Regions from separate parts of the Streptomyces sp. CA-294286 genome, predicted to be linked through region 2. Evidence: riboswitches for the same ligand, from Rfam matches in the RefSeq annotation. Region 2 holds a riboswitch; the other holds the start of a gene.
The links. Region 2 has a riboswitch for glycine ahead of gcvT (glycine cleavage system aminomethyltransferase GcvT). Riboswitches for the same ligand answer to the same signal wherever they lie in the genome.
Positions count from the first base shown of each region.

Region 1: it holds a riboswitch for glycine, as region 2 does, so the genes downstream of both, gcvP (aminomethyl-transferring glycine dehydrogenase) here and gcvT (glycine cleavage system aminomethyltransferase GcvT) in region 2, are expected to answer to the same signal.

Region 1 covers NZ_CP192005.1:5,502,542-5,505,941, reverse strand. Annotated here, with positions in the region: gene gcvP (aminomethyl-transferring glycine dehydrogenase) at 1-2,074, opposite strand, end outside; glycine riboswitch at 2,274-2,371, opposite strand; gene ACQPZG_RS29045 (PRC-barrel domain-containing protein) at 2,496-2,864, shown strand; gene ACQPZG_RS29040 (DNA polymerase IV) at 3,336-3,400, opposite strand, start outside.
Region 2 covers NZ_CP192005.1:1,360,166-1,363,565, forward strand. Annotated here, with positions in the region: gene ACQPZG_RS10620 (enhanced serine sensitivity protein SseB) at 1-616, opposite strand, end outside; gene ACQPZG_RS10625 (AAA family ATPase) at 977-1,651, opposite strand; glycine riboswitch at 1,810-1,906, shown strand; glycine riboswitch at 1,907-2,013, shown strand; gene gcvT (glycine cleavage system aminomethyltransferase GcvT) at 2,049-3,167, shown strand; gene gcvH (glycine cleavage system protein GcvH) at 3,256-3,400, shown strand, end outside.

The DNA.
Region 1 (3,400 bases), 4.1 Mb from region 2:
GGCCCACCAGCGCGTTGAGGTTGGCGCCGTCGACGTACACCTGGCCGCCGGCCTCGTGCACGGTCGCGCAGATGTCGGCGACGTGCTCCTCGAAGACGCCGTGCGTGGACGGGTAGGTGATCATCAGGACCGACAGCTCGTCCCGGTACTGCTCGATCTTCGCCCGCAGGTCCTCGACGTCGACCTCGCCGTCGTCGGCGGTCTTCACCACGACGACCTTCATCCCGGCCATGACCGCGCTCGCCGCGTTCGTGCCGTGCGCGGAGGACGGGATCAGACAGACCGTGCGCTGCTCGTCACCGTTGGCGCGGTGGTACGCCCGTACGGCCAACAGCCCGGCGAGCTCGCCCTGCGACCCGGCGTTGGGCTGGATGGACACCGCGTCGTAGCCGGTGACCTCCGCCAGACGCTCCTCCAGCTCACGGATGAGGGTGAGGTAGCCGGCGGCCTGCTCGACCGGCGCGAAGGGGTGCATCTGCCCGAACTCGGGCCAGGTCACCGGCTCCATCTCGGTGGTCGCGTTCAGCTTCATGGTGCAGGAGCCGAGCGGGATCATGCCGCGGTCCAACGCGTAGTCGCGGTCGGCGAGCCTGCGCAGGTACCGCAGCATGGCCGTCTCGGAACGGTGCTGGTGGAAGACCGGGTGGGCCATGAACTCGTCGGTGCGCAGCAGGCCCTCGGGCAGCGCCTCGCCGACGGTGCCGTCCAGCGCCTCGATGTCGCCCTCGACACCGAACGCGGCCCAGACCGCCGCCACTTGGGCGCGCGCGGTGGTCTCGTCGCAAGCCACGGACACCAGGTCCTGGTCCACGAGCCGTACGTTCACGCCGTGATCGCGGGCGGCGGCCACCACGTCGGCGGCCCGGCCCGGCACCCGTACGGTCAGCGTGTCGAAGTACTGTCCGTGCACGACGTCCACGCCGCCCGCACGCAGTCCCTCGGCCAGGATCGACGCGTAGCGGTGCGTGCGCCGCGCGATCCCCTTGAGTCCTTCCGGACCGTGATAGACGGCGTACATCCCTGCCATCACGGCGAGCAGCACCTGCGCCGTACAGATGTTGCTCGTCGCCTTCTCACGACGGATGTGCTGCTCACGGGTCTGCAGAGCCAGCCGGTACGCCTTGTTGCCGTCCGCGTCCACGGACACGCCCACGAGGCGGCCGGGCAGGCTGCGTGCGAACTTCTCCCGTACGGCCATGAACCCCGCGTGCGGACCACCGAAGCCCATGGGGACACCGAACCGCTGCGTCGTACCGACGGCGATGTCCGCGCCCAGCTCACCGGGTGACGTCAGCAGGGTGAGCGCGAGCAGGTCGGCGGCAACGGTCACGACGGCACCCAGCCCGTGCGCCTGCTCGATCACCGGCTTGATGTCGCGGACGGCTCCGGAGGCGCCCGGGTACTGCAGCAGCACACCGAACACGCCGCGCTCGGCCACCTCGGCCGGGATTCCGGCCGTCAGATCGGCGACGACGACCTCCACACCCGTCGGCTCGGCCCGGGTCCGCAGCACGGCGACGGTCTGCGGAAGCGTTTCCGCATCCACCAGGAACACACCGTTCTTGACCTTGCCCACGCGCCGCGCGAGCGACATGGCCTCGGCGGCTGCCGTGCCCTCGTCGAGCAGCGAAGCGCCGGAGGTCGGCAGGCCGGTCAGGTCGGCGACCATGGTCTGGAAGTTGAGCAGCGCCTCCAGCCGGCCCTGCGAGATCTCCGGCTGGTAGGGGGTGTACGCCGTGTACCAGGCCGGGTTCTCCATGACGTTGCGCAGGATCACCGGCGGAGTGAAGGTGCCGTAGTACCCGAGCCCGATCATCGGGGCGAGGACCTGGTTCCGGTCGGCGAGGGTGCGCAGCTCCGCCAGCACCTCGGCTTCGGTGCGCGCGTCGGGCAGCCCCAGCGCGTCGGCGTTCTGGATGGCGTCCGGCACCGCGGCGTCGGTCAGCTCGTCCAGCGATCCGTAACCGACCTGCGCAAGCATTTTGGCCTGCGCCTCGCCGTCGGGTCCGATGTGACGCTGCTCGAAGGGGATGCCACGTTCGAGCTCTTCGAGCGAAATACGGTTGGCGGTCATCTGCGGAAGGCCTCCTGGTCTGACACGACCTGCGAGGGGCACCACGGCACGGGTACCCGGACGGCCTCCCCCTCTGTCATCTCAACCTGAGAGCTTCACCGGAACGTCACGATCGACGCCCCGATTTTCACCGTCGGTGAGGCCGAATCACGCACCGGCGTACGCCGTGCCCGTCACCCGACCTGCTTTCCAGAGTGACCTCGTCCGTGCGGTACAGGGGCCTGAGAGATTCCGGGGAGGAGTTGCTCCTTCGGCGCCTCCGGACATTGCACCGGAGGACTCTCCCGCACGGGGTCAGCAGCCTTCGCCAGCCTACCAGCGCGCCCTCTTCCCGAGTCCTCGAGTGGCCAGGCTCTCAAAACTGCTCTTTCGTAGTGCTTTACGGGGGTTCGAGCAGGAGTGGCGACCAGTTGGAGGGACCGTGCAGACCGACATCGATCCGCGCAGCCTGATCGGCCGCAAGGCACTCGACCGCAACGGCGCCAAGATCGGAACAGTGGACGAGGTCTACCTGGACGACGCCACCGGCGTCCCGGAGTGGGCCGCCGTCCGCACCGGCCTCTTCAGCAGGGACGCCTTCGTCCCCCTGGAACCCAGTGACCTGGTGGGCAACACCCTTCGTATCCCGTACGACAAGGCCCTGATCAAAGACGCCCCCGACTTCGGCGTGGGCCGCCACCTCTCTCCCGAACAGGAGCTCCAGCTCTACCGCCACTACGGCCTCCACACCGCCGCGGCACCCGCACCCCCCGACCAGGACTTCGGCACCCTCGCCAACGAAACCCCCTAATCCGCTGACGGCGCGGCGCCGTCCCACGGCATCCCCCTTGAGCGACGGCCCCCTCCGCCGCCCCCTTGGGCCCCTTGGGCGACGACCCCTACCCCGCCCCCTTTGAGCGACCGCCCCCACGCCAGCCCGCTCGGGCGACGGGGCCGCGCTCGCGCGCCATCCCCTTGAACAACGGCTCGCACGCCGGCCCTCCTGAGCGACGGCCCCCACGCCAACCCGCTTGGAGGACGGGGCCGCGCTCCCACGCGATCCCCTTGAGCGGCAAGGCCCGCCACCCTGCACTGCCCCCTTGGGCGGCGGGGCCGCCCCCGGGGGCGAAACGGGCGGGCAAGAAGGCGGACCTCACGCGGAAGCGTCCCGCTCCCTTACCCCACCCTCAGGCGAACGCCCTGCTCCACCCCGCCACTGCGCCCGTCCCCTTCGCACAGTCCGTCTGCCCCTCCCCGGCGCTCCCCGCAGCGCACCCACCCCTCACCCCTCTCTCCCCACCAACGGCAACGGCTCCCCCACCTCCAACTCCACGTCGTCCACCCGGA
Region 2 (3,400 bases):
GCACCGGCCACTGCACGGACTCGCGTCCCAGCGCCCGGCCCAGCGCGTCCATCGGCGCGTTGCGGTCCGCCGCCTCCCACGACGAGAGCTGTACGCCGACGAACAGCTCCGGATCCCCGCCCTCGACGCTGGCGAGCGTCCGGCGCGCGGTCACCACGGTGCCGCTCTGCTGGAACTCGCCTGCCGCGGCGGCCAGGAAGTCGACCGGTTCGTCCTGCCAGTCCGGTTCGAAGAGCCGCACCCGGCCCCCGGTGGCCGGCCCGTCCAGCGGCGTACGTCCCGCCCTGCACAGTTCGGCCACGGCGGGCGGCGGCAGCGGCACGCCGACGGCGCCCTCGGGGTTCACCACGATGCCCAGCTGCGGCGGCAGCCCCCGGGCGAACTGCACGGCGGGCGCGACCGCGAACGGCATGCGGGGGCCGGCGACGCGGCGGAACTGCTGCTCGGAGCTGAAGACGGGGACGTACGCCTGGCCGTCGAGTTCCGTGGTGGGCAGGTCGAGGGGTCCGCTGTCGGGGCCGCCGCCGTTGGGCAGCGGAACCCACAGGGAGCTGCGGGCGAGGACCTCGACGATGCGGGGGCCGGCGGCGGGACTGCCCAGGGAGGCGACGAGCACCTCTTCGAGCTCGTTGCCGGGCCAGTCGGCATCCGCGGGGGGCCCGCCCTGCGCCCCGCCCGGCCCCGGCGTGCCGTACGCGCCCTGCGCTCCGCCCGTCTCCTGCACGCCGTACGGGTCGGGTGCGCCGTACGGGCCCTGCGTGCCGTCCGCCTCCTGCACGCCGTACGGGCCCGATGTGCCGCCCGCCTCCGGCACGCCGTACGGACCCGGGGTGCCGTACGGGCCCGGCCCCGCTCCGTCGTACGCGCCGTTCGTCTCCGGTATCTCCACGGACCGTTCCCCTTCTCGGCTTCCACCCGCTCCCACGCTGCGCGAACGAGCCTAGCCGGGGTCCGGCCGCCCCCGTCCCCGTACCCCTCAGGCCCCCTCGAAGCCGATCTCCCGCAGGGCCGCCGCCGCCTCCCGGTCGAGCAGTACCGCCGAGGCGCATCCCGCGGGCAGCCGTTCGTTCTCCGCGTCGCGCACCAGGGTGCCGACGGCCTTGCGGTGCCGGGCGAAGGCGTAGCCGGACACTCCGCGTCCGCGCTCCCGCTGTCCGTCCCTGGCCACCTCCGGCGCCACGTCCAGCAGGACCAGGCGCAGCCCGCGGCCCCGCCGCCGCGCCTCGCGCGCCAGCCACCGCCGTACCCATGCCTGTGTGCCGCAGTCGTGCACGACGACGCTCGCCCCGGAGCGCAGCACGCTCCGCAGCCCCGCGTAGTGCGCGAGCCGCACCAGCGGCCGGTAGAGGGCGTACGGAAGCCGGTCCGGCACCCGCTCGGCCCAGCGCTCCCGCACGTCCTGCGAGTCGATCGTCCGCACCCCGGTCGCCGCGCGCCGGATCAGCGTGGACTTGCCGCTGCCGGGCAGCCCGGACACCACCACCACGTCACCGGTCGTGAACATCAGTCGGCGCGGGCTGCGCCCCGACCGTTCCCTGAGGTCGCGGACCACCGGAGCCGGGCCCGGCCGTACCGTCCTCGCGCCCGCCGGCAGGCCGGCCTCCACCCCCGCCGTGGCGACCCCGCATGCCAGACCGCTGGACTGCTGCAACGCCCTCACCCCTCCCCCTGCCGGGTACACCCTCACCCTTGCCCAAGAAGTGTAAAGAAAAGGCAATACGGGACAAGCGATTTGCCGACGTGGGGGGGCGTGCAATGATGTGCGCGCCAGGCACCCCCTGCGCATCACCCAACTTCACAACGGCCGAATGAACCCGCGCGGGAGAGTTCGGGGCAGCAGTGCCCCGGACGCCGAAGGAGCAAGCTCCTCCCTTGAATCTCTCAGGCCCCGTACCGCGCGGGCGAGGCAGATCTGAAAAGCGGGCCGCCCCGGGCGGCCCCACCCAAGGTGCAAGCCGGACGCATGCGGATGCGGCGGCGAACCTCTCAGGTTCCGATGACAGATGGGGAGGACAGTCCTCGTCGTCATGCCCTGGGAGTCTTTCCTCATGAGCACCGCTGCCCCTCGCAAGACCGCCCTCGACGCCCTGCACCGCTCTCTCGGTGCGACCATGACCGACTTCGCGGGCTGGGACATGCCGCTGCGGTACGCCTCGGAGCGCGACGAGCACAACGCCGTCCGTACGCAGGCCGGGCTCTTCGACCTGTCCCACATGGGCGAGATCACGGTGACCGGTCCGCAGGCCGTCGACCTGCTGAACTTCGCCCTCGTCGGCAACATCGGCACCGTGGGCCCCGGCCGCGCCCGGTACACGATGATCTGCCAGGAGGACGGCGGCATCCTCGACGACCTGATCGTCTACCGCCTCGCCGACGCCGAGTACATGGTCGTCGCCAACGCCGGCAACGCCCAGGTCGTGCTGGACGCCCTGACGGCCCGCGCCGAGGGCTTCGACGCCGTCGTACGGGACGACCGCGACGCGTACGCCCTGCTCGCCGTTCAGGGCCCCGAGTCCTCCGGCATCCTGAAGTCCGTCACCGACGCCGACCTGGACGGCCTCAAGTACTACGCGGGCCTTCCCGGCACCGTGGCCGGCGTCCCCGCGCTGATCGCCCGTACGGGCTACACCGGCGAGGACGGCTTCGAGTTGTTCGTCGAGCCGCAGCACGCGGAGAAGCTCTGGCGGGCGCTGACCGAGGCGGGTGCGGGCGTCGGCCTGATCCCCTGCGGTCTCTCCTGCCGCGACACACTGCGCCTGGAGGCGGGCATGCCGCTGTACGGCAACGAGCTCACGACGAAGCTCACCCCCTTCGACGCGGGCCTCGGCCGGGTCGTCAAGTTCGAGAAGGACGGCGACTTCGTCGGCCGCGACGCCCTGGAGGCTGCCGCCGAGCGGGCCGAGTCCGCGCCGCCCCGCAAGCTGGTGGGCCTGATCGCCGAGGGCCGCCGCGTCCCGCGCTCCGGCTACCAGGTCGTCGCCGACGGCCGCGTCGTCGGCGAGGTGACCTCGGGCGCGCCCTCCCCGACCCTGGGCAAGCCGATCGCGATGGCGTACGCCGACGCCGCGCACGCGGCTCCCGGCACGACGGGCGTCGGCGTCGACATCCGCGGCACGCACGAGCCGTACCAGGTCGTGGCGCTGCCGTTCTACAAGCGCCAGAAGTGACGCACGCCGCATCATCGGAGGCGTACGCCCGTCTCATCACGTAAGACCCTGTTCCTCAGCACTCCCCCGCATCCAGGAGAATTCAGCCATGAGCAACCCCCAGCAGCTGCGTTACAGCAAGGAGCACGAGTGGGTCGCGACGTCCGAGGACGGCGTCGCGACGGTCGGCATCACGGAGTTCGCGGCCAACGCGCTCGGTGACGTCGTCTACGCCCAGCTCCCCGAGGTCGGCG